DNA from 3 places in the Mycobacterium sp. E2327 genome. Region 3 is predicted to be linked to each of the others. Evidence: riboswitches for the same ligand, from Rfam matches in the RefSeq annotation. Region 3 holds a riboswitch; each other region holds the start of a gene.
The links. A riboswitch is a leader RNA that binds a small molecule or an ion and turns the genes downstream of it on or off. The one in region 3 is predicted to bind magnesium.

Region 1 (8,512 bases), on a different contig from region 3:
GTGCCGTCGGGGTTGACGACGCCCTCGCCGGCCTTGACGGCCTTGATCGCCGCCTGCACATCCTTGCCCAGCCGCGGCCCGGCCACCCGCGCGTTGACGGTGAGCTCGAACCGGCCGTACGTGTCGATCGCGTCGGTCAGTTCGACCCGCTTGACGTTGAGCTCGTCGGCGATCAGGTCGACGAACGGCTCGAGCCGCTGCGGATTCTCAACGGCCACGGTCAGTTTCGGCAACGGCAGACGCACCCGCAGCTTCTTCGCCTTGCGCAACGACGACGCCGCTGAGCAGACTTCCCGGACCTGATCCATGGCGGCGACCAGGCCGGCATCCGCGGGCAGCGCGTCCGCGTCCGGCCAATCGGTCAAATGCACCGAGCGCTCGAACGTCAGACCGCGCCAGATGATCTCCGTCACCGACGGCAACAGCGGGGCGGCCAGGCGGGCGGTCACCTCCAGCACGGTGTGCAACGTGTCGATGGCGTCGGCGTCTTCCTCCCAGAACCGCGAACGCGACCGTCGCACATACCAATTCGTCAGCGCCTCGGTGAACTGGCGCAGCTGTTCGCAGGCCCCCGAGATGTCGCAGACATCCATCGACTCGGTGAGGTCGTCGCGCAGCTCCGCCAGCTTGGCCAGGATGTAGCGATCCAGCACGTTGGCCGAATCCGTGCGCCAGTTGCCGACTTTCGGCGCGTAAAGGGCCAAGAAGCTGTAGGCGTTCCACATCGGCAGCAGCACCTGACGGACGCCTTCGCGGATGCCCTGTTCGGTGACGATCAGGTTGCCCCCGCGCAGGATCGGCGAGGCCATCAGGAACCACCGCATCGCGTCGGAGCCGTCGCGATCGAACACCTCCGAGACGTCGGGGTAGTTGCGCAGCGACTTGCTCATCTTCTGGCCGTCGGAGCCGAGCACGATGCCGTGCGCGACACATGTTTTGAACGCCGGACGGTCGAACAGCGCGGTGGCCAGGACGTGCAGGGTGTAGAACCAGCCGCGTGTCTGGCCGATGTACTCGACGATGAAGTCGCCCGGGTAGTGCCCGTCGAACCAGTCGCGGTTTTCGAACGGGTAATGCACCTGCGCATACGGCATCGAGCCCGAATCGAACCACACGTCGAGCACGTCGGGGATGCGCCGCATCGTGCTGCGCCCCGTGGAATCGTCGGGGTTGGGCCGAGTCAGCTCGTCGATGTAGGGCCGGTGCAAGTTGGTGGGACGCACCCCGAAGTCGCGTTCCAGCTCGTCGAGGCTGCCGTACACGTCGACCCGCGGGTAGGCCGGATCATCGGACTTCCACACCGGAATCGGCGTGCCCCAGTAGCGGTTTCGCGAGATCGACCAGTCCCGCGCGCCCTGCAGCCACTTTCCGAACTGCCCGTCCTTGACGTGTTCGGGGTACCAGGTGATCTGCTGGTTGAGTTCGACCATGCGGTCGCGGAATTCGGTGACCGCGACGAACCACGACGACACCGCCCGGTAGATCAGCGGATTGCGGCACCGCCAGCAGTGCGGGTAGGGGTGCTCGTAGGTCTCGTGGCGGACCAGCACGGCGCCGTTGGCCGCCGCCGGACCGCTGCCGTTCTTCAGGTCGCGGATGATGTGCGGATTCGCGTCAAAAACGCGCTGCCCCTGGTAATCCGGGACGCTTGCGTCGAACCGGCCCTTCGAATCGACCGGGGTGACGGGCACGATGCCGGCCGCATCACAGGTCGCCATGTCGTCCTCGCCGTAGGCCGGCGCCATGTGCACGATGCCGGTGCCGTCCTCGGTGGTCACGAAGTCTCCGGGCAGCACCCGGAATGCGTGGGGGGTGTCCATGAAATACGGGAACGGCGGAACGTAGCGCAGACCCAGCAGGTCCGCGCCCCGATAGGTACCCAGCACGTCCGGCTCTTCACCCAACTCGCGCGCGTACGCGGCCAGCCGCGCCTCCGCCAGCACGAAGCGGCGGCCGTCCGCCTCGACCGCCACATAGGTCACCTCGGGGTTCACGGCCACCGCGAGGTTCGACGGCAGCGTCCACGGTGTCGTCGTCCACACCAACAGATAGGCACCGTCGAGCTCACCCCCGGTTACCTTGAAACCGACGGTCAGGGCCGGGTCCTGGCGGCTCTGGTAGACGTCGTCGTCCATCCGCAATTCGTGGTTGGACAGCGGGGTTTCGTCGCGCCAGCAGTACGGCAGCACCCGATAGCCCTCATACGCCAGGCCCTTGTCCCACAGCTGTTTGAACGCCCAGATCACCGACTCCATGTAGCTGGGATCCAGCGTCTTGTAGTCGTTGTCGAAGTCGACCCAGCGGGCCTGGCGCGTCACGTAGGCCTGCCACTCGTCGGTGTAGCGCAGCACCGATTCGCGGCAGGCATCGTTGAACGCGGCGATTCCCATGTCGTCGATCTGGGACTTGTCGTTGATGCCTAGCTGGCGTTCGACTTCCAGTTCGGCGGGCAGCCCGTGCGTGTCCCAGCCGAACCGGCGCTCCACTTTGTAGCCGCGCATGGTGCGATACCGCGGCACGATGTCCTTGACATACCCGGTGAGCAGGTGACCGTAGTGGGGCAGCCCGTTGGCGAACGGCGGCCCGTCGTAGAACACGTACTCCGGGGCGCCGTCGCGGCGGGCGATGCTGGCGCGGAAGGTGTCGTCGCGCGCCCAGTAGTCGAGAACCTCGACTTCGAGCGCCGGAAAATCGGGCGCACCGCCGGCCAGCTTCGGGTACGCCTTGACGTCAGCGTTCTCGGTCACGATCTGTGTCGTCTCCTGTGGCCATCATGCTCAGGCCGGGGACGACGACGCGCAAGGTGCGCGAGCGCCGCGGTACCACCCCGCTTGCCGCGCTCTCACGCGACCGCTCGATGAGGGCTGTGACGGGCCTACCCGTTCGGTTCTACTGAGCCTGCCGGCCGTTCTTCCGAAGGCTCCCCGGTGATCGCCGGATCGATGCCAGTGTCTCGATTCTACTCAAACCCTGCACTCCAAGGGGTTACCTGGTCTCAGGGAAGACCTGCGACCGGGTAGCCCCTTGGAGGCGTTGTGCCGATGGTGGCGACCCACTGCGCCCGGCTCCGCCGCGCTTGTGATCGCCACTTAGGCCCGGACATCGAGCACGCCAACGCGCCACAGCGCGGCGTACACGTGACGCACGCCGATGGCCAAGAAGTGGGCGGCGCCGTCCACCAGCGGGTCGCTGATGACGATGGTCGTGCCCTCACGACGCGTGGCCTTCTTGGGCGCGGGGGCCGGGGTCGTGTCGCGCACCACGGTCAGCTTGCGGGCGGGCGCGACGGTTACGACTTCGTCGTGCAGAACTGCGGTCATGATCGTCTCCTGACGGAACTCAAACGAACGTTGACTGGACTGACGTGTCCCATCCCGTTGTGGTTCCGATCCGAGAACGCTTGGCGGGTAAGCCGATTAGCGTTGGCGACTCAACCGAGAACGTCGCGCTTCAGGTCGGATCGGGACGGAACACAGCCCGGACTTCGATCCGGACTATCGCTGGAACTCATACGTCCCTCACCTCCTCGACGTCACGACGCGTGCGGTTGCCCGCGCGATCCACGCGCACCAAAAGGAGTACAGAAACCGGCGAACCGCCGGAGAACCGCACCCCTCTCGTCAGAGCTTTGGCACTACACGACGTGTCCGATTCCTCGGAAGCCACCTGGGCTCAACCCTTAAGCCGGGAGGAGCTGTCCTGACCCGGGGCGTCTTTCGACGTTCGGGGTCAGTGGCCTGTATTCGTGTAGACGCCTCACCTAACGAGGTGCATACGCGACCGATCATGCATGACCGCCACGACACGGTCAATGTGATCTCGTCCGTGTGCCCGAATCTTTATGCAGTCATTACGCGGGCACACAGGATTTAACAAGCTGCACCGCCGCGCGGGCGTAGCCCGTCGAGCACCAGCGCCACCACAAAATCGGCCACCTGAGCAGCGGTGACGTCGTCGTCGGTGCTCAGCCGCCGTTGCGCCAGCTGGCCCACCAGCGCGGCAAGGGTGTACGCCACCATGCGCGGCGGGGCGGTGACCACCTCGCCGCGCTCCTGGGCGGCGACGATGAAGCTTTCGATGTCGTCGATGAACCGCTCGTAGATCCCGCCGAGATGTTTTTCGAAGCGCTCGCCCAGCGCGCAAGGATCCCGCAACAACAGCTTGACCGTCGCCTTGTCGGACTCGAAGAACTCCAGCGTCGCCCGCACCGCGACCCGAAGCGACTCCTCCTGCCCGGCGTTCCCGCCCGGCGCCCCCAACGCCGCAGCGACATGGGCGCGCAGCGCGCCCTCCTCGGCCGCCATCAACGCGTGGAAGAGCTCGTCCTTGGAGTCGAAGTACCAATAGACCGAGCCGTAGGCCAGACCGGCCCGCTTCGCGATGTCGGCAATCGTCGTCGCATGAAAACCCTTGCGCGCGAACACTTCTTTGGCGGCCGACATGATCTGCTCGCGCCGCTGCGACTTGTCCTCGTCGCTGACCGCGCGGCGCCGGCGGGTTGCGCTGGTCACGGACCGACCAGGCCATCGAGCCGGCCGATGGTGTCGATGAACTCCTCCACCATGTCGAGCACCACCGAGCGGACCGGGCGGACCCGGTCGAGCGAACCGACCACCTGGCCGACGAAGTACGTCGCCAGCTCACGCGCCTTGGAGTCCGGATTGGTCGCGGCCTGGTTGATGCGCACCTGAGAGCCGGTGACCAGCGCGGTCTGCAGCGGCATGCCGAGCGGATCGGGGGTGTCGGGCCGCTCCCACTCGTCGGTCCAGGCCGTGCGTAGCATCCGCGCCGGCTTCCCGGTCATCGACCGGGAGCGCACCGTGTCCGAGGAGCTCGCCGCCAAGAACTTCTCCGTGACCACGGGGACCGTCTCGGCCTCTTCGGTGGTCAGCCACACCGAGCCGCACCACACCCCTTCGGCCCCCAGCGCCAGGGCGGCGGCGACCTGGCGGCCCCGCGCGATCCCGCCGGCCGCGAGAACCGGGACCGGCGACACGGCGTCCACCACCTCGGGGACCAGCACCATGGTCGCGACCTCGCCGGTGTGGCCGCCCGCCTCGGTGCCCTGCGCGACGATCAGGTCCACGCCCGCGGCAGCGTGCCGCCGCGCGTGTTGCGTGGTGCCCGCGAGCGCGGCCACCACGACGCCCCGGTCATGGGCACGCTGGACGAGGTCGGCGGGCGGCGGCCCGAGCGCGCTGGCGATCAGGCGGATGTCGTGCTCGAACGCCACGTCGAGCAGCGGCTCGTAGCCCTTGGGCGAGATGTTCAGGCCCCCGGCCGACGCCCTCGGCTCCTCGGCGGGGACCACGACGCCGTAACGGGACAGGATGTCCTCGACGAACGCGCGGTGCTCCTCGGGCAGCAGCTCGCGCGCCTGTTTGGCGTCGATCCCGCCCTGCTCGGCACCGACGTACTTGGGCGGCAACAGCAGGTCGACGCCGTAGGGCTTGCCGCCCGTCTGCTCCTCGATCCAGGTGAGCTCGGTGCGCAGGCGCTGCGGACTGTGCGCGACGGCGCCGAGGATCCCGAACCCGCCGGCGTTGGTTACCGCGGCCACCACGTCGCGACAGTGGCTGAAGGCGCAGATCGGAAACTCAACGCCGAGCATCTCGGCGACCCTGGTTCGCATCGCCCGACGCTAAGAGTTACTGACTGATAAGTCAATCGGTTAGGGCGACCGGCCGTCCGGCGGCCAGCTGGCCACGCCCTCTTCCAAGGGGACCTGGAGGCTGCGCAGGATCGACGAAACCATTCGCCACGCCCCGATGGCGGTGGTCAGCTCGATGAGAACCGTTGTATCGCCGTGCAATTCGCGCTCGCAGGCGGCCCAGCTCTCGGCGCTCACCGCGCCGTCGCGCACCACGTCGTCGGTGGCCGCCAGCACCGCGCGCTCGGCCGGCCCGAAGCCCTCATACCCGCGCCAATCGCGCACGCCGACGAGGTCGTCGGCGCTCACGCCCAACCCCGACGCGACCCGCCAGTGCTGCGTCCACTCGTAATCGCACGCGGTGAGCCAGCCGATCCGCATGATGACCAGCTCGCGCAGCCGCGGGTCCAGGGCGCCGTGCCAGAGCATTGTGGCCAGCAAGTCGTTGATGCCGCGCGCCAGCGGCGGATGGTTGAGCAGAACCTGGAAGATGCTGAGCTCCGCCATGTAGTCGGGTACCGCGGCCTCGTCGGCGGCGGCTTTGGCCACGTCAAGCGGCAGTCGGGGGACCCGAGCTTGCCCAATAGGTGGGGTCATGGTGTGAGCACTCCGTCCACTGGTGGACACCTCGCGTTCACCGGCAATGGTAGCCAGCGGCAGCAGCCGTCGGAGGCGAACAATCATGAACGAAAAGCCCGGAGCCCCAACGCCGCAACGCGGAACCGGGCGGTGAAAACCGCGGTTCCGGCGCGAGCTGCGCCGGGGCCGCGCGCGCGAATGCCGTTGACGCCCACGTGGATACCCCGACGCCGACGGCTTCGGGCCGGCTCGCCGCGCGGGCCCGGCCCGTCCCTCGCCAGCGAATGAATTCAAAGCCGCGGGCTGCCGTGATCGGACCGTGATCGGTCCCCCTGGACGGCGCCCACGCCCTCCTCCAGCCGCCACGGTTCGGTCCCGAACCGGACACGCCAATCACGACAAAGTATGAATCTCGCCACAATTCAGTTGGGACTTAACTTGCAATCTTAAAGATTTCAGCGATTTCCCTGCGGAGTTTCGCAATAGCCCCTAGCATGGCGTGATTACGCATCCTCGATGCAGGTCATCGGTGCGCCCAATTTGGTCTCCGTCTCGACCCACGCGGGTCGGGCTGCCTCAGCCCGCCCTCGGCGCCTCGCGCTGACAACGCCCCTGGTCATGCCCGTTCGGGCTGGTAAACGCCGGACACCTTGGCGGACAGCGCCTCTGGGGGCGACGGCGGTACGCCGTTATGGCCAAATACCGTCCCAAAAGTATGCGTCTGGGCCTTCGACCAAGCCCGACGTAGACCGGCCCTGGCCAGGGCATTGTTAAATTTTTGTACGTTCGCACGATTTTTCCACGCGTGAGAAGCGAAGCCGCTACGCTGCTGATCGCGCCATGTTCTTACGGGTGGGCTTCGATCCGGGGGTCGGTGGGTTTTTTGCGCGTTGCGGCGGAGTTGCCAGCTCGCACAAAAAAATTCGACGAGATTTCTCGAAGCCCAGATAAGAGCGAGCAGCAGTGATAGGAACTTGTGGATAGGCAAGGAGAGGTGAAGGACAGTGGATAAGGCAGGCGTGACTCCGGTTGCCGTCATCGGGATGGCATGCCGGCTGCCAGGGGGTATCAACTCACCTGACCTCTTTTGGGAAGCGTTGCTCCGTGGCGACGACCTTGTCAAGGAAATTCCCGCCGAACGCTGGGACGTCGACTACTACTACGACCCCGAGCCGGGCGTCCCGGGCCGGTCGGTCTGCAAGTGGGGCTCGTTCCTGGACAACGTCGGTGACTTCGACCCCGAGTTCTTCGGCATCACCGAAAAAGAAGCCACCGCGATGGACCCCCAGCACCGGTTGCTCATGGAAACCGCGTGGGAGGCCATGGAACATGCCGGCCTCACCAAGGACACCATGGCCGAGGAAACGGGCGTTTTCGTCGGATTGAACTACGGCGACTACCAATTCGTCCACGCCGCCACCGACGCCTTTGACGGTCCCTACGGAAACCCGGGCACCATCTCCTGCATGGCCTCCGGGCGCATCGCCTACGCGCTCGGCCTGCACGGTCCCGCCGTCACCATCGACACCGCGTGCTCTTCCGGCCTGTTCGCCATCCACCAGGCCTGCCGCAGCCTCAACGACGGAGAGAGCAACCTCGCGTTCGCCGGTGGCGTGAACGTGATGATGGAGCCGCGCAGGTCCGCTTCCGCTTCGGCGGGGGGCATGCTGTCGGGCACCGGGCACTGCTTCGCGTTCGACGTCAAGGCCGACGGCTTCGTCTCCGGCGAGGGCTGCGTGGTGCTGCTGCTCAAGCGCCTGACCGACGCGCAGCGCGACGGCGACCGGATCCTCGGTGTGATCCGTGCCACGGCCGCCAACCAGGACGGCCACACCATGAACATCGCGATGCCGTCCGGCGAGGCGCAGGCGGCGGTCTACCGCACCGCGCTCGCGGCGGCCGGCGTCGACGCCAGCACCGTCGGCATGGTCGAGGCGCACGGCACGGGCACCCCGGTCGGCGACCCGATCGAATACGGCAGCCTGGCCGAGGTATACGGCATCGGCAACCCCTGCGTGCTCGGCGCCTCGAAGACGAACTTCGGGCACACCCAGGCGGCCGCGGGCGCGCTGGGGATGATGAAGGCGGTTCTCTCCGTCCAGCACGGCGTGGTTCCCAAGAACCTGCACTTCGAAAGCCTGCCCGACGAAATGGCCCGGATCGACACCGGATTGTTTGTGCCGCAAGAGAATACGCCGTGGCCGCTGAATGGCGATCAACCGCGGCGCGCGGCGGTTTCGGCGTACGGGATCTCCGGCACCAACGTGCACGCCATCGTCGAGG
Region 2 (8,512 bases), on a different contig from region 3:
GAGCCGCGCATCGGTCGACCACGACGGCAAAGTCAGACTGATTCTGGCGCACCGGGACCCGGGCCTGCACAACTGGATCGACACCCAGGGATTCGAGCGCGGGAACCTCACCTACCGGCACATGCTCGCGGGTCAGCCCGCGACGCTGACGACCCGGCTCGTCAAACACGCCGACCTCGCGCGCGCGTTACCGCCGGAAACCGCGCGTGTCACCAGCGCCGAACGCACCGCGCTGATGTGGGAGCGCTTCAACGGGATACGTAACCGATTTCCCCTCTGATGCGGCCCCGGACGCGCGTGTCTTTCCGGCTATCCGGGCTCCCGCGCAACTAGGCTGGCTGCGATCACGAGGAGGGGCAGCGACGCATCGGCATGGGCCAGGGCGCGTTAACGGCGGACACTGAACCGGGCGGGAGGAACCCCGCACCGGCGCGTTCTGCTCGTCGGCCGCGATGGGTCGCCCCGGTGCGCCGCGCCGGCCGGATCGCGATCTGGGATCAACCCGAACGGCGCAGCGGCATTCCGGCGCTGGACGGGCTTCGCGCGATCGCGGTCACGCTGGTGCTCGTCGGGCACGGCGGCATCCCCGGTGTCGCGGGCGGGTTCATCGGCGTCGACATCTTCTTCGTCCTCAGCGGATTCCTGATCACCTCGCTGCTGCTCGACGAGCTCCAGCGCACCGGCCGAATTGAGCTGACCGGCTTCTGGATTCGGCGGGCACGACGGCTGCTGCCTGCCCTGGTGCTGATGGTGCTCACCGTGGGCGCGGCCCGCGAGCTCCTGCCGAGCCAGTCGCTCACCGGATTACGCGCCGACGCGATCGCCGCGTTCCTGTGGGTGGCGAATTGGCGGTTCGTCGCCCAAAACACCGACTACTTCACCCAGGGCGCCCCGCCGTCGCCGCTGCAGCACACCTGGTCGCTTGGGGTGGAGGAGCAGTACTACTTCATCTGGCCGGTCCTGCTCATCGCGGTGACCCTGCTGTTGGCCGCGCGGGCCCGCCGGTACTTTCGGCGGGCCACCGTCGGCGGGGTGCGGTTCGCCACCTTCCTGATCGCCAGCACCGGCGCGCTCGCTTCCGCGGCCCTCGCCATCGTCCTGGCCTCCGACTCGACGAGGGACCGAATCTATTTCGGCACCGACACCCGTGCGGAGGCGTTGCTCACCGGCGCCGCCGCGGCGGCACTGCTGGTGCGGGATTGGCCGTCGATGAACCGCGGCTGGTGCCTGATCCGCAGCCGGTGGGGACGGCGGGTCGCCCGCTTCCTGCCGCTGCTCGGCGTGGCCGGGTTGGCGGCGGCGACCCACTTCGCGTCGGGCCGCGCCGGTGAGTTTCGCCACGGCCTGCTGATCGGGGTCGCGGTCGCGTCCGTCCTCGTGGTCGCCCCGGTGGCGATGGAACAGCGCGGCGCCATCGCCCGCATCCTGGCCCTGCGTCCGCTGGTGTGGCTGGGCACCATCTCCTACGGCGTGTACCTGTGGCACTGGCCGATCTTTTTGGCCCTCAGCGGTGAACGCACCGGATGGTCCGGCCTGCCGCTGTTCGGCGCGCGGTGCGCCGCCACGGTGGTGGTCGCCGCCGCGTCCTGGTGGCTGATCGAACAACCGATCCGCCGGTGGCGGCCGGCGCGGGTGCCGCTGTTGCCGCTCGCGGCGGCGACCGTGGCCAGCGCCGCCGCGGTGACGCTGTTGGTGGTCCCGGTGGGCACCGGGCCCGGCCTGCGCGAGGGCCTGCCCCCGGGGGTCTCGGCGGTGGCCGCGGTCTCGCCTTCCCCGCCGGGCGGTGGCCGCCCCGCGCCCCGCGATCCCCACCGGCCCTTCACCGTTTCGGTGTTCGGCGACTCGATCGGGTGGACCTGGATGCACTACCTGCCGCCGACGCCCGGCTTCGCGTTCCTCGACCACACCGTCATCGGCTGCAGCCTGGTGCGCGGCACGCCCTATCGGTACATCGGCCAAACCCTTGAGCAGCGGCCCGAATGCGACGGCTGGCCCATCAGGTGGTCGGCGCAGCTCGGCCAGGACCAGCCAGACGTCGCGCTGTTGATCATCGGCCGCTGGGAGACGGTCGATCGGGTCAACGAGGGGCAATGGACACATATCGGCGATCCGACCTTCGACGCTTACCTCAACGGCGAGTTGCAGCGAGCGCTGAACATCCTGAGCGCCAACGGTGTTCGTGTGGTGGTGGCGACGGTGCCGTACAGCCGGGGCGGTGAGAAGCCGGACGGCCGGCTGTATCCGGAGGACCAGCCCGACCGGGTCAACCTCTGGAATGCCATGCTGCGCAAGACGATCGCCCAGCACACCGGCGTCCAAATCCTCGACCTCAACAAGAAGCTGTGCCCGGACGGCGTTTACACGACCAAGGTCGACGGCATCAAGGTGCGCAGCGACGGCGTCCACCTCACCCCCGAAGGGGTGAAATGGCTGACGCCCTGGCTCGAGGAATCCCTGCGCTAGGCGCCTAATCGCCGGTGCGGCAGCTGATTTCCATGCTGTCGCTTTCCCGGACGAGGAAGTTGAAGCTGACGTAGCCGTTGTCCGGGTCGCGCACCCGGTCGAGGTAGGGCTGGGTGTCCGCGGCGCTGGCGTTGTCGGCGACGATCAGCGCGCCGGTCGACAGGCGCGGTTCGAGTAGCTCGATCACCGGAAGGTAGAGGTCCTTCCACCCGTCGAGCAGGACGAAATCGACCGAACCGTCGAGCTTGTCCAGCGTGGTCAGGGCGTCTCCTTCCAGAATGGTGATCACGTCGTCCAGGCCGGTCTCGGCGAACGTCTGTTTGGCCGCGGCGATCTTGCTGGCGCTGAGCTCGGTGGTCACCACCCGGCCGGTGCCGTTGTCGCGTACCGCCGCGGCCAGGTGAACCGCGGAGATTCCGAAGGACATGCCGAACTCGACGATCGTGGCCGGCCGGGTCGCCCGCACCAGCGCGTAGAGCAGGCGGCCGGATTCCGGTGTCACCGGAATGTAAAACTCGCTCATCGCGTCGGCGCGCTCCTGCGCGCTCATCGGCCGGTCGAAATCGCCGATCCTTTCCCGCAACCGCGACATTTGATTTTTCGTTTCGGTGTACATCCGGTCGAGCACCGTCGCGACCTTGGGCGCCTGCAAAGTATTAGCCATGGTTTCGAGCGTAGTCGCGACGGTCGATGGGCCCGTGGGTTAACAGAAACCAACGTAATGGTTGCGTAAAGTAATTTGACGCCCATTGGGTCGCGGTGCAAGATGGACGGGCAAGCACCTCGGTAGGTGAGGCGTCTGCACGGATACAGGCCACTGACCCCGAACGTCGAGAGACGCCCCGGGTCAGGACAGCTCTTCCCGGACCCAAGGGTTGAGCCCAAGTGGCTTCCGGAACTTTCGGATACGCCGTGCAGTGCCGAAGCTCCGACGAGAGGGGTGCGACCGGTGGTGCTCCGCCGGTCATTTCGCCTCTTCCGTTCAGGTGAATGTGACGACACCCGCGTGTGTCCCGGCCGTGAGGAGGTGAGGGCGAGATGAGTCCCGGCGACAGTCCGTATCCCAATTCCGTCTTGTCCCGATCCGGTTCCGGCATTCTCTTCGCCGCCTGATTTCCTCGGGCGACCAATACCGCTGCGCAGCAAGCGCATTGCGGGCGCCTAGGGTCATGCCAGGAGCCGATCGGACCTCCCGACAGGAGACGATCATGGCTTTTGTTGTTGCACAACGCCTTACCGGTCCGCAGCGGGGACGCGGCCGGTCGATGCTACGAATCGGCCGACTCTTGGTCGGCAAGCTGCACGCGCGCAGCACGCTGACTCCGCAGGAGCGGGCCAACCTCTATGTCTCGCGGACGCCGATCGCGGTCATCTCGGCCTCGCTGGGCGGCCATCCGCCGGACGGCAACCGGCGGTGATTCGCTAGCCCGAGCCCGAACCTGTTCGGAGATAGCGAGGATTCGATGACGTCGATCTCGACCGAGCCCCGCGGCGACCTGGGTACGTCCGAGGCGCCAAGCCAAGCCGTGCTGGATTCGGCGCACGCCGGCGACATCGTCGGCGCCTTCGGCCGCATCCACCGGGACGCCGCACACCCGGGTAGCGGTGGCCGCTGGCGGCGGCTGCGGACGCTGATGGTCATCACCGGCCCCGGGCTGATCGTGATGGTCGGGGACAACGATGCCGGCGGCGTCGCGACGTACGCGCAGGCGGGGCAGAACTACGGGATGGGGCTGCTGTGGACGCTGGCAATGCTGATCCCCGTGCTGTACGTGAACCAGGAGATGGTGCTGCGGCTGGGCGCGGTCACCCGGGTCGGCCACGCGCGGCTGATCTTCGAGCGGTTCGGCAAGTTCTGGGGCGCCTTCAGCGTCGGTGATCTGCTGATCCTCAACGCGCTGACGATCGTCACCGAATTCATCGGAGTAGCACTGGCACTCGGGTTCTTGGGCTGCCCCAAGGCGATCGCGATCCCGGCCGCCGCGGTATTGCTGTTCGCCGTGGTGGCCGGGGGCTCGTTCCGCCGCTGGGAGGGCCTGATGTTCCTGCTGATCGCGGTGAACGTGCTCATCATTCCGATGGTGTTGATGGCGCACCCCACGCTGAAAGGAACGGCGGGCGGGCTGGTGCCGCAGTTCCCGGGCGGGCTCAACTCCACCGTGCTGTTGCTCGTCGTCGCGATAGTGGGCACCACGGTCGCGCCGTGGCAGCTGTTCTTTCAGCAGTCCAATGTGGTGGACAAGCGCATCACTACCCGCTGGATCGCTTATGCCCGAGCCGATCTGATCATCGGGATCGTCGTCGTCATGGTCGGCGCGACGGCCCTGATGGCGGTGACCGCGTTCGGGTTGGCCGGCACCGGCGACGTCGGCGGCTTCACCGACGCGGGTGCGGTGGCCGCGGGCCTGGCCCGGCATCTCGGCGGGACGGTGGGCGCGCTGTTCGCGATCATCCTGCTGGACGCGTCCTTGATCGGCGCCAACGCGATCGGGCTGGCCACCACGTATGCCGTCGGTGACGCGTTGGGCAAGCGGCACTCGCTGCATTGGAAGGTCAGCGAGGCTCCGCTGTTCTACGGCGGGTACGCCGTGTTGCTGGCGGTGTCCGCCGCCGTCGCGTTCAGCCCGGACCATGTCCTGGGCCTGGTGACCCAGGGCGTGCAGGCCCTCGCGGGCGTCCTGCTGCCCTCGGCGACGGTGTTCCTGGTCCTGCTCTGCAACGACCGGGCGGTGCTCGGGCCGTGGGTAAACACGGTGCGGCAGAACATCATCGCGTGGGCCGTCGTGTGGTGTCTGGTGGTCTTGTCGCTTGCGCTGACCGCGACGACCTTCTTCCCGGGCCTGTCCACGGGCACCATCGAGGCCGGTCTCGCGGTCGGTGCCGCGATCGGGATCGTGGGCGGGGCCGTCGCGATCGTCGCTGGCCGGTGGCACCGGGACCGGCGCGACGCGGAAGCCGTTGCGGGGACGCTCGGCGGTGGCCTGGATCCCGAGGAGGTTGACGAACTCGACGACGCGCCGCTCCTCACGCGCGCCGAGCGGCGGGCGGTGCGCCGGCAGGACCGGGCGCACTGGCAGACCCCCAACCTCGCCATGCTGGACAGGCCGGTGATGTCGCCGATCCGGCGGGCCGGGCTGTTGACCCTGCGGGGCTATCTGGTCGTGGCCGTCGTGTTCGTGATCATCAAGATCGTGCAGGCCGGCATCATCGAGCCGGCCACGTCGCTGTGAGTCAACCGTTCGGCAGCAGCACGATTTTGCCACGGGTGTGCCGCTTTTCGAGTTCCTCGAAGGCGTTGGCGACGTGATCCAGCGGGTAGCTGCCGGCGACCTCGAAATCGATGGTGCCGGTGGCGATCAGGTCGGCCATCTCGGCGAGCACTTCCGGCGTCGACGCGTCCACACTGCCCTCGGTCTTGGCGCCGACCTCGCCGGCCTTCTGGAACGAGATGATGGTCTCGATCCGATCGGGCGCGACGCCGAGATCCACGGCGAGCTGGACGTAGTCGGGGCCGAACAGATCGATGAGCGCGTCGATCCCGCCGGGCGCCGCCTCTCGCAGCCGGTCGGCCAGGCCGTCGCCGTACTCGACCGGGGTGACGCCGTGGGCGCGTAGCCAGTCGGCGTTGCCGGGCCCGGCGATACCGAGCACCACCGCCTTGCGCAGGACCAAGAGCTGCACGACGAGGCTGCCGACCCCTCCCGCCGCCGCCGAAACGGCGACCGTCTCGCCCGGTTTGGGGTCGACGGCGCGAACGGCGGCGTAGGCCGTCACGCCGACCACGTACAGCGAACCCGCGACCTCCCAACTCAATTCGGGAGGCTTGCGAATTAGTTGATCAACCGGGACGGCGGTATGCGTGGCGTGGCTGGAGCGGCGGAAGCTGAACCCAAGAACTTCGTCGCCGACGGAAAACGCCGTCACTCCCGGTCCCACGGCGGTCACCACCCCGGCAAGGTCGCTGCCCTCGCCGGACGGAAAGGTGGCGGGGAACATGTCATGCATGGCACCGCTTCGGATGGCGGCCTCGCCGGGATTGATCCCGGCGGCGCGAACCTCGACCACGACCTCGTCCGGGCCGGGCGACGGCATGTCCACGTCCGCCACGTAGAGGACGTCGCGGCCCCCATAACGGTCGAACCGTACTGCTCGCGCCGTTCCTGCCGTCATCTTTCCCCCTCACGCCACGAATAGGCCTCGCCCCCGCCAGCATAGGCGTGGCCTGCTCTTGTTCCTGCCCGCATTTCGCAGTAGCGTCAGGCGCCGCGGACTGGACAGGGAGGGAACCCATGGAGCTCGCTCGGATCAGCGTCGCCGGCTGGGCGGTCGCCACGGTCGTCGGCGCCGCAACCACCGGCTGCGGTGACTACCACCACAGTTCGCCCTCCACATCGCTACCGGGCAGTGGCCCGACCAGTTCGAGCGCGGTGACGAGCCCGTCGCCCGGACAGCAGACCGATTACAGCAACTTGCTGATCAAGGCCAGCGACATCGGCGGCGACTTCACCACTCCCCAACCGCCGGTGCTCAACCCGAACAACGCCGCGGGCGTCGCGCAACTGTTCGCCAATGCCGACAACAGCCGCCGGATCGGCGACACGATCCTGATCGTCGCCGATCCGAAGGTGGCCGCGGCGGGAGTCGAGAACACCAAGGCCAACTACGCGGGCAAGGTCAGCGGGACCTGGCAGCCGATCGATATCGGCTCCAACGGCGCGATGATCTCCGGCACCGCTCCGGGCAATTCCCAGGCCATCACGGTGCTGCTCTTCAACGAGGGCAAGGCACTCGTCAACCTCGAATTCGACAGCGCGCCCAACGATCCCATCGACCCAGGCGTCGCGACCGATGTCGGCCGCAAGCAGGACGCGGCCATCAAGGGCGGATTGCCCGCCTAACCCGCGCGGAAGGTCTTGCGCGCGGAATGCCTTGCGCGCGAGGCGCTCAGGCCACGACCTGAATGGGGTCGCCGACGTTGACCTGGTTGAAATACCAAGCGGCATTATCCGGGCTGAGGTTGATGCATCCGTGGCTGACGTTCGCGTGGCCCTGCGAATCGACCGACCACGGGGCCGAGTGCACATACACGCCGCTCCAGGTGACCCGGACGGCATACTGCGCCGTGATCTTGTATCCCTCGGGCGAACTCAGCGGGATGCCGATGGTCCGCGAGTCCATCACCACGCTGCGTTCCTTTTCCAGGGCGGTGAAGTTCCCGATCGGAGTGGGACGGCTGGGCTTGCCCATGGATGCCGGCATCGTGCGCAGCACTTCGCCGTTGCGGCTGACGGTAAAGGTGTGCCCGGACAGGCTGGCAACGCCGAGCAACTCGTCACCGGTGTCGAAACCCGTCGTCAGGGCCTGCACACCGACCGAGACGTGGCTATGCGTGGGCCAGTAGTGGTCGGGAACCCACTGGACGACGTTGTTCTCGACCCACTCGAAGTGGCCGGGCATGCCGCTCGGCGACGTGACATGGATGGTCCGTTCGGCGGCGACGCGGTCGGTGGCCGGCGCGGTGAACGTGACCACGACCGGGTGCGCCACCCCCACCAGGGCGCCGTTAGCCGGGGAAACTGAGGCAACCCCCGGGACCGGCTCGGGCAGCGGGACGGCGGCCACGCTGCGGGCGCCACTGCCCAACGCGCCCATGCCGATGATCGCTACCATAACGAACAGATAACGAACCGCTTGACGCATGGCGCTTACCCTTTGCGATGGATGGACGGACACAACGATATTCTACTGGTTGTCGGCGCATTCCGGTTTTCAGCAAACATCGATATGTTCGCTGGACCCGGTTCCCGCCGCCGTCGCCGCCCCGCTGCGGCCCGGATGACGACCCCGCCCTCGCCCGAAAAGCGTGAAACCGTCGGCGGCCGTGCAGAACCGATGACGGCACAACGGCTTTCGCGGTAGCAAAGGCCGAAAACCCCGGCGGGACGCCCGGCGCGCCGTGTTAGCCTCAGCCAGGCCGGTGCCCCCAAGGCCCAGCCCGAACACCGAGGAGCCCGCGGGTGCTTTTCCGTCAACTGGAGTACTTCGTTGC
Region 3 (4,681 bases):
CCGGGCGTCGGCACCGGTGCCACCATGATCCTCAATGCTCATCGCCGAGCACAGTTTCCCCGCGGAAATGGGTCTTAAGAAGGGGATTTAGGTCTATCGTCGCAAGACGCCTAGAAATCAGGCGGCTTTTGCCCCACACATGGTTTCGCCGGGGGTCTCGTCCCGATTCGGGCAACCGTGGCGCACTTCCGTGAGCGCCCTGGCCACGACGGGAGGTGGGCGTACTGGCCGAATTGACCGTTAACGCATGAGAACAACGACCGTTTCTTTCCGATCCGGTCGTGGCGCGCTGGCCGCCGTTTGAATCGGCAACACCCGACATAGCTCGGCGGCCGCCTGCCCGTAGCCGGGTCGGACTATCCGCTCTTTAAAGGAGAAGTCCGATGTATTTCTTTGTAACACAACGGAAATCACAGCGCAACGCGACCATGCTGGCCGCCAAAACCGTGACGGCCGGTTAAGGGGGTGGCGGCAATGGATTTCGGAGCACTCCCACCGGAAATCAACTCCGCCCGGATGTATGCCGGGCCGGGCTCGGCGCCGATGATGGCCGCCGCGACGGCCTGGGCCGCGCTCGGTGCGGAGCTCGGTTCGACGGCGGCCTCATACGACGCGGTCATCACCGGGCTGACGAGCGAGGAGTGGATGGGGCCGGCCTCCGCCTCGATGGGCGCCGCCGCGGAGCCGTATGTCCAGTGGATGACCAGCACCGGGGGACTCTCCCAGCAGGCGTCCGCTCAGGCGGCGGCCGCGGCGGCGGCCTACGAGGCGGCGTTCGCGATGACGGTGCCCCCGGCGGAGGTGGCGGCCAACCGGGCCCTGCTCGCGGCGCTGGTTGCGACGAACTTCCTCGGGCAGAACACCCCGGCGATCGCGGCCACGGAGGCCCAGTACGGCGAGATGTGGGCCCAGGACGCGGCGGCGATGTACGGCTATGCGGGGAGCTCGGCGGCGGCCTCCACGCTGACGCCGTTCGATCCACCGATCCAGACCACCAATCCGGCCGGGCAGGCCGCCCAGGCCGCGGCGGTCAGCCAAGCCACCGGCACCGCGGCGGGCACCGGATCCCAGACGATGGACCAGCTGTTGTCCGCGATACCGACTGCGCTGCAAGGACTCTCGTCACCGGTCTCGGCCGCCGCGAATCCCGCGGCCAGCATCCCGGGGGCGGGATTCCTCGACGCCATCCTGAATTTTTTGGACGGTGCGGACGGCAACGCGATCGGGACCTTCTTGAACTCCTCGTTCGTCAACGGGTTCGTATCGGCCGGGTACGTGAGCCCCGCCATCATCGAACCGGCAGTTACGGCCGCGATGTCGGACATCAACGCGGTGGCGGTCTCCTCGACGCCCGGCGCCACCGCGCTGCCACCGATGGGCGCCGGCGCCGGGAATCCGGGATGGTTGCCGCTGTTGACGCCTGGGGCCGCCCCGGCAGGCATAGCGGGCGACCTGAGCGGAGCGATTTCGGGCGGCACGAATCAGGCGACGCTGGTCGGTCGGTTGTCCGTGCCCCAAGCCTGGACGGCGGCCGCCCAGGTGGAGAACCACGCGGGGGCGACGTTCGCCGGGGGTGGCTGGACCAACGCCGTCGGCCCGGGCGCCGGCGCGGTGCAGGCCGGCCCGGGAGCGATTCCCGGTATGCCGGGCATGCCCGCCGCCACGGCCGGAGGTGGCTACGGCCACGGCCCCCGCTACGGCTTCCGCGTGACGGTGATGCCGCGTCCGCCGGCCGCCGGGTGACAACGGGCTTGTTGCGAGCGTGTGGCAGTTGGTTTGACTGATCTACCGTCCGGGTGCCACGATGGCCTGTGCAAGCACCTCGCTAGGTGAGGCGTCTGCACGGATACAGGCCACTGACCTCGAACGTCGAAAGACGCCCAGGGTCAGGACAGCTCTTCCCGGCTTAAGGGTTGAGCCCAAGTGGCTTCCGGCTCAGATCGGATACGCCGTGTGGTGCCAAAGCTCTGACGAGAGGGGTGCGGTCTCCGGGAGTTTCAGCCCGGGCCCTTCTCCCCGGTGTGCGACATAACGGCATCCCCGTGTGCCCAGGCTGTGAGGAGGTGAGAGCGAAATGAGTCTCGACGATAGTCCGTATTCCAAATCGACCATTTCGGTTCGATCCGGCCCCGGCCCCTTTCTGACCGTCTGAACGGCTAACCCCGACAGACCTCGTACGGACGCGTCCGCCCTAGCGGACCGCGTCCGTGAATTGCGCTGAAACCAGCCACAATTGCCGGCCGGCACGGGTCACCCTCTTTCCGCGAGGAGTAGTCCGATGTCGCTTGTCTTCGCACGTCCGGCGGACTTCGCCGTAGCCACAACACAATCAGCACCCACGCCACCCGCGCGGCCCATTAGGGGAAGGGGCCAACGATGACCGCTGCACTCGATTTCGCACTGCTCCCACCGGAAGTGAACTCCGGCCGGATGTACTCCGGAGCGGGCTCGGGCCCGATGCTGGCCGCCGCGTCGGCCTGGCACGGGCTCGCCGCCGAATTGCGCTCCACCGCAATGTCTTACGGCGCGGTGCTGACGGCGCTGACCGGTGAAGAATGGCACGGCCCGGCGTCGGTGGCGATGGCCGCCGCCGCCGCTCCATACGCGGCCTGGCTGGGCACGACGGCCGAGCAGGCCGAGCAGACCGCCGCACAGGCCGAGGGCGCCGCGGCGGCCTACGAGGCCGCCTTCGCCCAGACGGTGCCGCCGCCCGTCATCGCGGCCAACCGCGCCCAGCTGATGGCGCTGATCGCCACCAACATCCTCGGTCAGAACACCCCGGCGATCGCGGCGACGGAGGCCCAGTACGCCGAAATGTGGGCCCAAGACGCGGCCGCGATGTACGGCTACGCCGCCTCGTCGGCGGTCGCCGCCCAGCTGAGCCAGTTCAGCGAGCCGCAGCAGACGACCAGCCCCGGTGGGCCTGACGCACAGTCGGCCGCGGTGGCCCAGGCCATCGCCACTCCGGCCGGGGCGCAACAGGGCACGCTGGCACAGCTGATGTCCACGCTGCCCTCCGCACTGCAGGGGCTGGCGTCGCCGGCATCGGCGCAGACGCCTGCGTCGGAGATCGTGGGCCTGTTGACGGGATCCGGGTCGGGATCCGCCACGCTGGACGGCCTTTGGGCACAGTGGGGGCCCAACGCCAACATCTGGAACACCGCCTTCTCGTCCGGGTTCTACATGCCCAGCAACACGCTGGCCCCATTCCTGGGCCTGCTGGGCCAGGGGGCCGCCGCGGGCGACGCGGCCGACGCCGCGGGCCAAGCGGTCGGCGACGCGATCGGTGCGGCGGCGGCCGGTCCTGCCGTCGAGGGCGTCGGCAATGCCGTGGCGGCCGGCGTCGGCCACGCGCCGATGATCGGCGCGCTGTCGGTGCCGCCGAGCTGGACCGCGCCCGCGCCGCTGGCCGGCCCGCTGGCCTCGTCGCTCGGCGGCACGCCCATGGTGGCACCCCCGGCCATGGCGGCCGGCATGCCCGGCATGCCGATCGGGGCCACGGGTGCGCAACCCTACGGGCGCGCCGTGCCGCAATACGGCTTCCGTCCTACCTTCGTCTCGCGGCCCCCGGCGGCCGGCTAGAGCTCACCTCACACGGGTTACTCGCGCGGATTGAGCTTTCCGCAACCTCGCGATCATGCCTCGCGGGCGCCTGTCCGGGGTGATGAGCACCGCAAATCGGCCGCATCCGGCTCACAGCAAACTTCCAGCAGCAAATCAGCGTTCCACCAGCGGCAAATGCGTACGCTAGGTGAAATTCAGGGAAGCACCAGATGACGAAAAACTATCCACTCGGCGAAGGAGTCGCTGAGGATGCCAGGGCCAAGGCGAACGCGCGCTGGCAAAGGATGCCGACGGTCCGGAGCAACGTGGCGAACGCCGACGGCGCTGTCGGCCCGACCTGGGATTAATTGAATTTCACAAGAATCACGGTGAGCGCTCGAGCCAACCCCCGCGACAAGCGCTGGCGAACTCGAGAACTATTGGCATTAAGACAGTGCATACTTGTCGAATATGTTAATTGCTTAACGGTGTGGAATAGCGGCGAATGCGGGCACATTAATTGTTGCGCCGCGTTAGCAACGATTAACGGCCGGCAGCCGCCGGTCGTCTAGCCTATTATGCGAAAAGTACGGCAAACTTCAGCCCCATTTCTGGCCGGTTGCTGGGAATCGGCTACTGATAACCTGGACAACGTCTTTTGGGGTGGCAGGCGTTAGCTGACCAGCAGCATTCTCACAGGCATATTCGAGCGGTGACACTTGTCGTTTACTTTACTATTACATCCCTGGAACGTGCCACGAATACGTTCCAATCACGATGATCGCTACATTAGGCAGCGCCGCCTGAACGCCGGGCGGACCGCCGCCGCTGACACATTGTGATTAGGAGTGTGGAACCCTGTCGTCCTCATACACGTCCAATCAATGCGTGAATTCAACAGCGGATTCCATGGATTCCATTAGAGCTGCCGCGCGGTTGCGGACGGGCCGGCAAGCCGCGCCTAACATGGCGGCCACTCGAGGGGAGCGGAGTAAATAGATGTTGGATTTCGGGGCGCTACCACCGGAGATCAACTCGGGGCGGATGTATGTCGGCGCGGGGTCGGGGCCCATGCTGGCGGCCTCGGCGGCCTGGGACGAGTTGGCGACGGAACTGCAGTCGACGGCCGCCTCGTACG

Region 1: linked by a shared signal. The riboswitch ahead of A5712_RS12515 (Rv1535 family protein) and the one ahead of A5712_RS27125 (PPE family protein) in region 3 are both predicted to bind magnesium.
Region 2: linked by a shared signal. The riboswitch ahead of A5712_RS31145 (hypothetical protein) and the one ahead of A5712_RS27125 (PPE family protein) in region 3 are both predicted to bind magnesium.

Annotation. Positions count from the first base shown of each region.
Region 1 is NZ_LZKE01000107.1:39,404-47,915, forward strand. It holds gene ileS (isoleucine--tRNA ligase) at 1-2,747, opposite strand, end outside; gene A5712_RS12515 (Rv1535 family protein) at 3,090-3,320, opposite strand; M-box (ykoK) riboswitch at 3,606-3,775, opposite strand; gene A5712_RS12520 (TetR/AcrR family transcriptional regulator) at 3,870-4,511, opposite strand; gene A5712_RS12525 (nitronate monooxygenase family protein) at 4,508-5,632, opposite strand; gene A5712_RS12530 (carboxymuconolactone decarboxylase family protein) at 5,672-6,235, opposite strand; gene pks2 (type I polyketide synthase) at 7,273-8,512, shown strand, end outside.
Region 2 is NZ_LZKE01000242.1:50,118-58,629, forward strand. It holds gene A5712_RS27820 (DUF1214 domain-containing protein) at 1-280, shown strand, start outside; gene A5712_RS27825 (acyltransferase family protein) at 373-2,463, shown strand; gene A5712_RS27830 (O-methyltransferase) at 2,468-3,127, opposite strand; M-box (ykoK) riboswitch at 3,239-3,410, shown strand; gene A5712_RS31145 (hypothetical protein) at 3,672-3,881, shown strand; gene A5712_RS27835 (NRAMP family divalent metal transporter) at 3,927-5,693, shown strand; gene A5712_RS27840 (NADP-dependent oxidoreductase) at 5,695-6,633, opposite strand; gene A5712_RS27845 (hypothetical protein) at 6,753-7,361, shown strand; gene A5712_RS27850 (L,D-transpeptidase family protein) at 7,408-8,163, opposite strand; gene A5712_RS27855 (LysR family transcriptional regulator) at 8,481-8,512, shown strand, end outside.
Region 3 is NZ_LZKE01000233.1:8,230-12,910, forward strand. It holds gene A5712_RS27120 (PPE family protein) at 475-1,743, shown strand; M-box (ykoK) riboswitch at 1,815-1,986, shown strand; gene A5712_RS27125 (PPE family protein) at 2,377-3,582, shown strand; partial or broken gene A5712_RS27130 (PPE family protein) at 4,546-4,681, shown strand, end outside.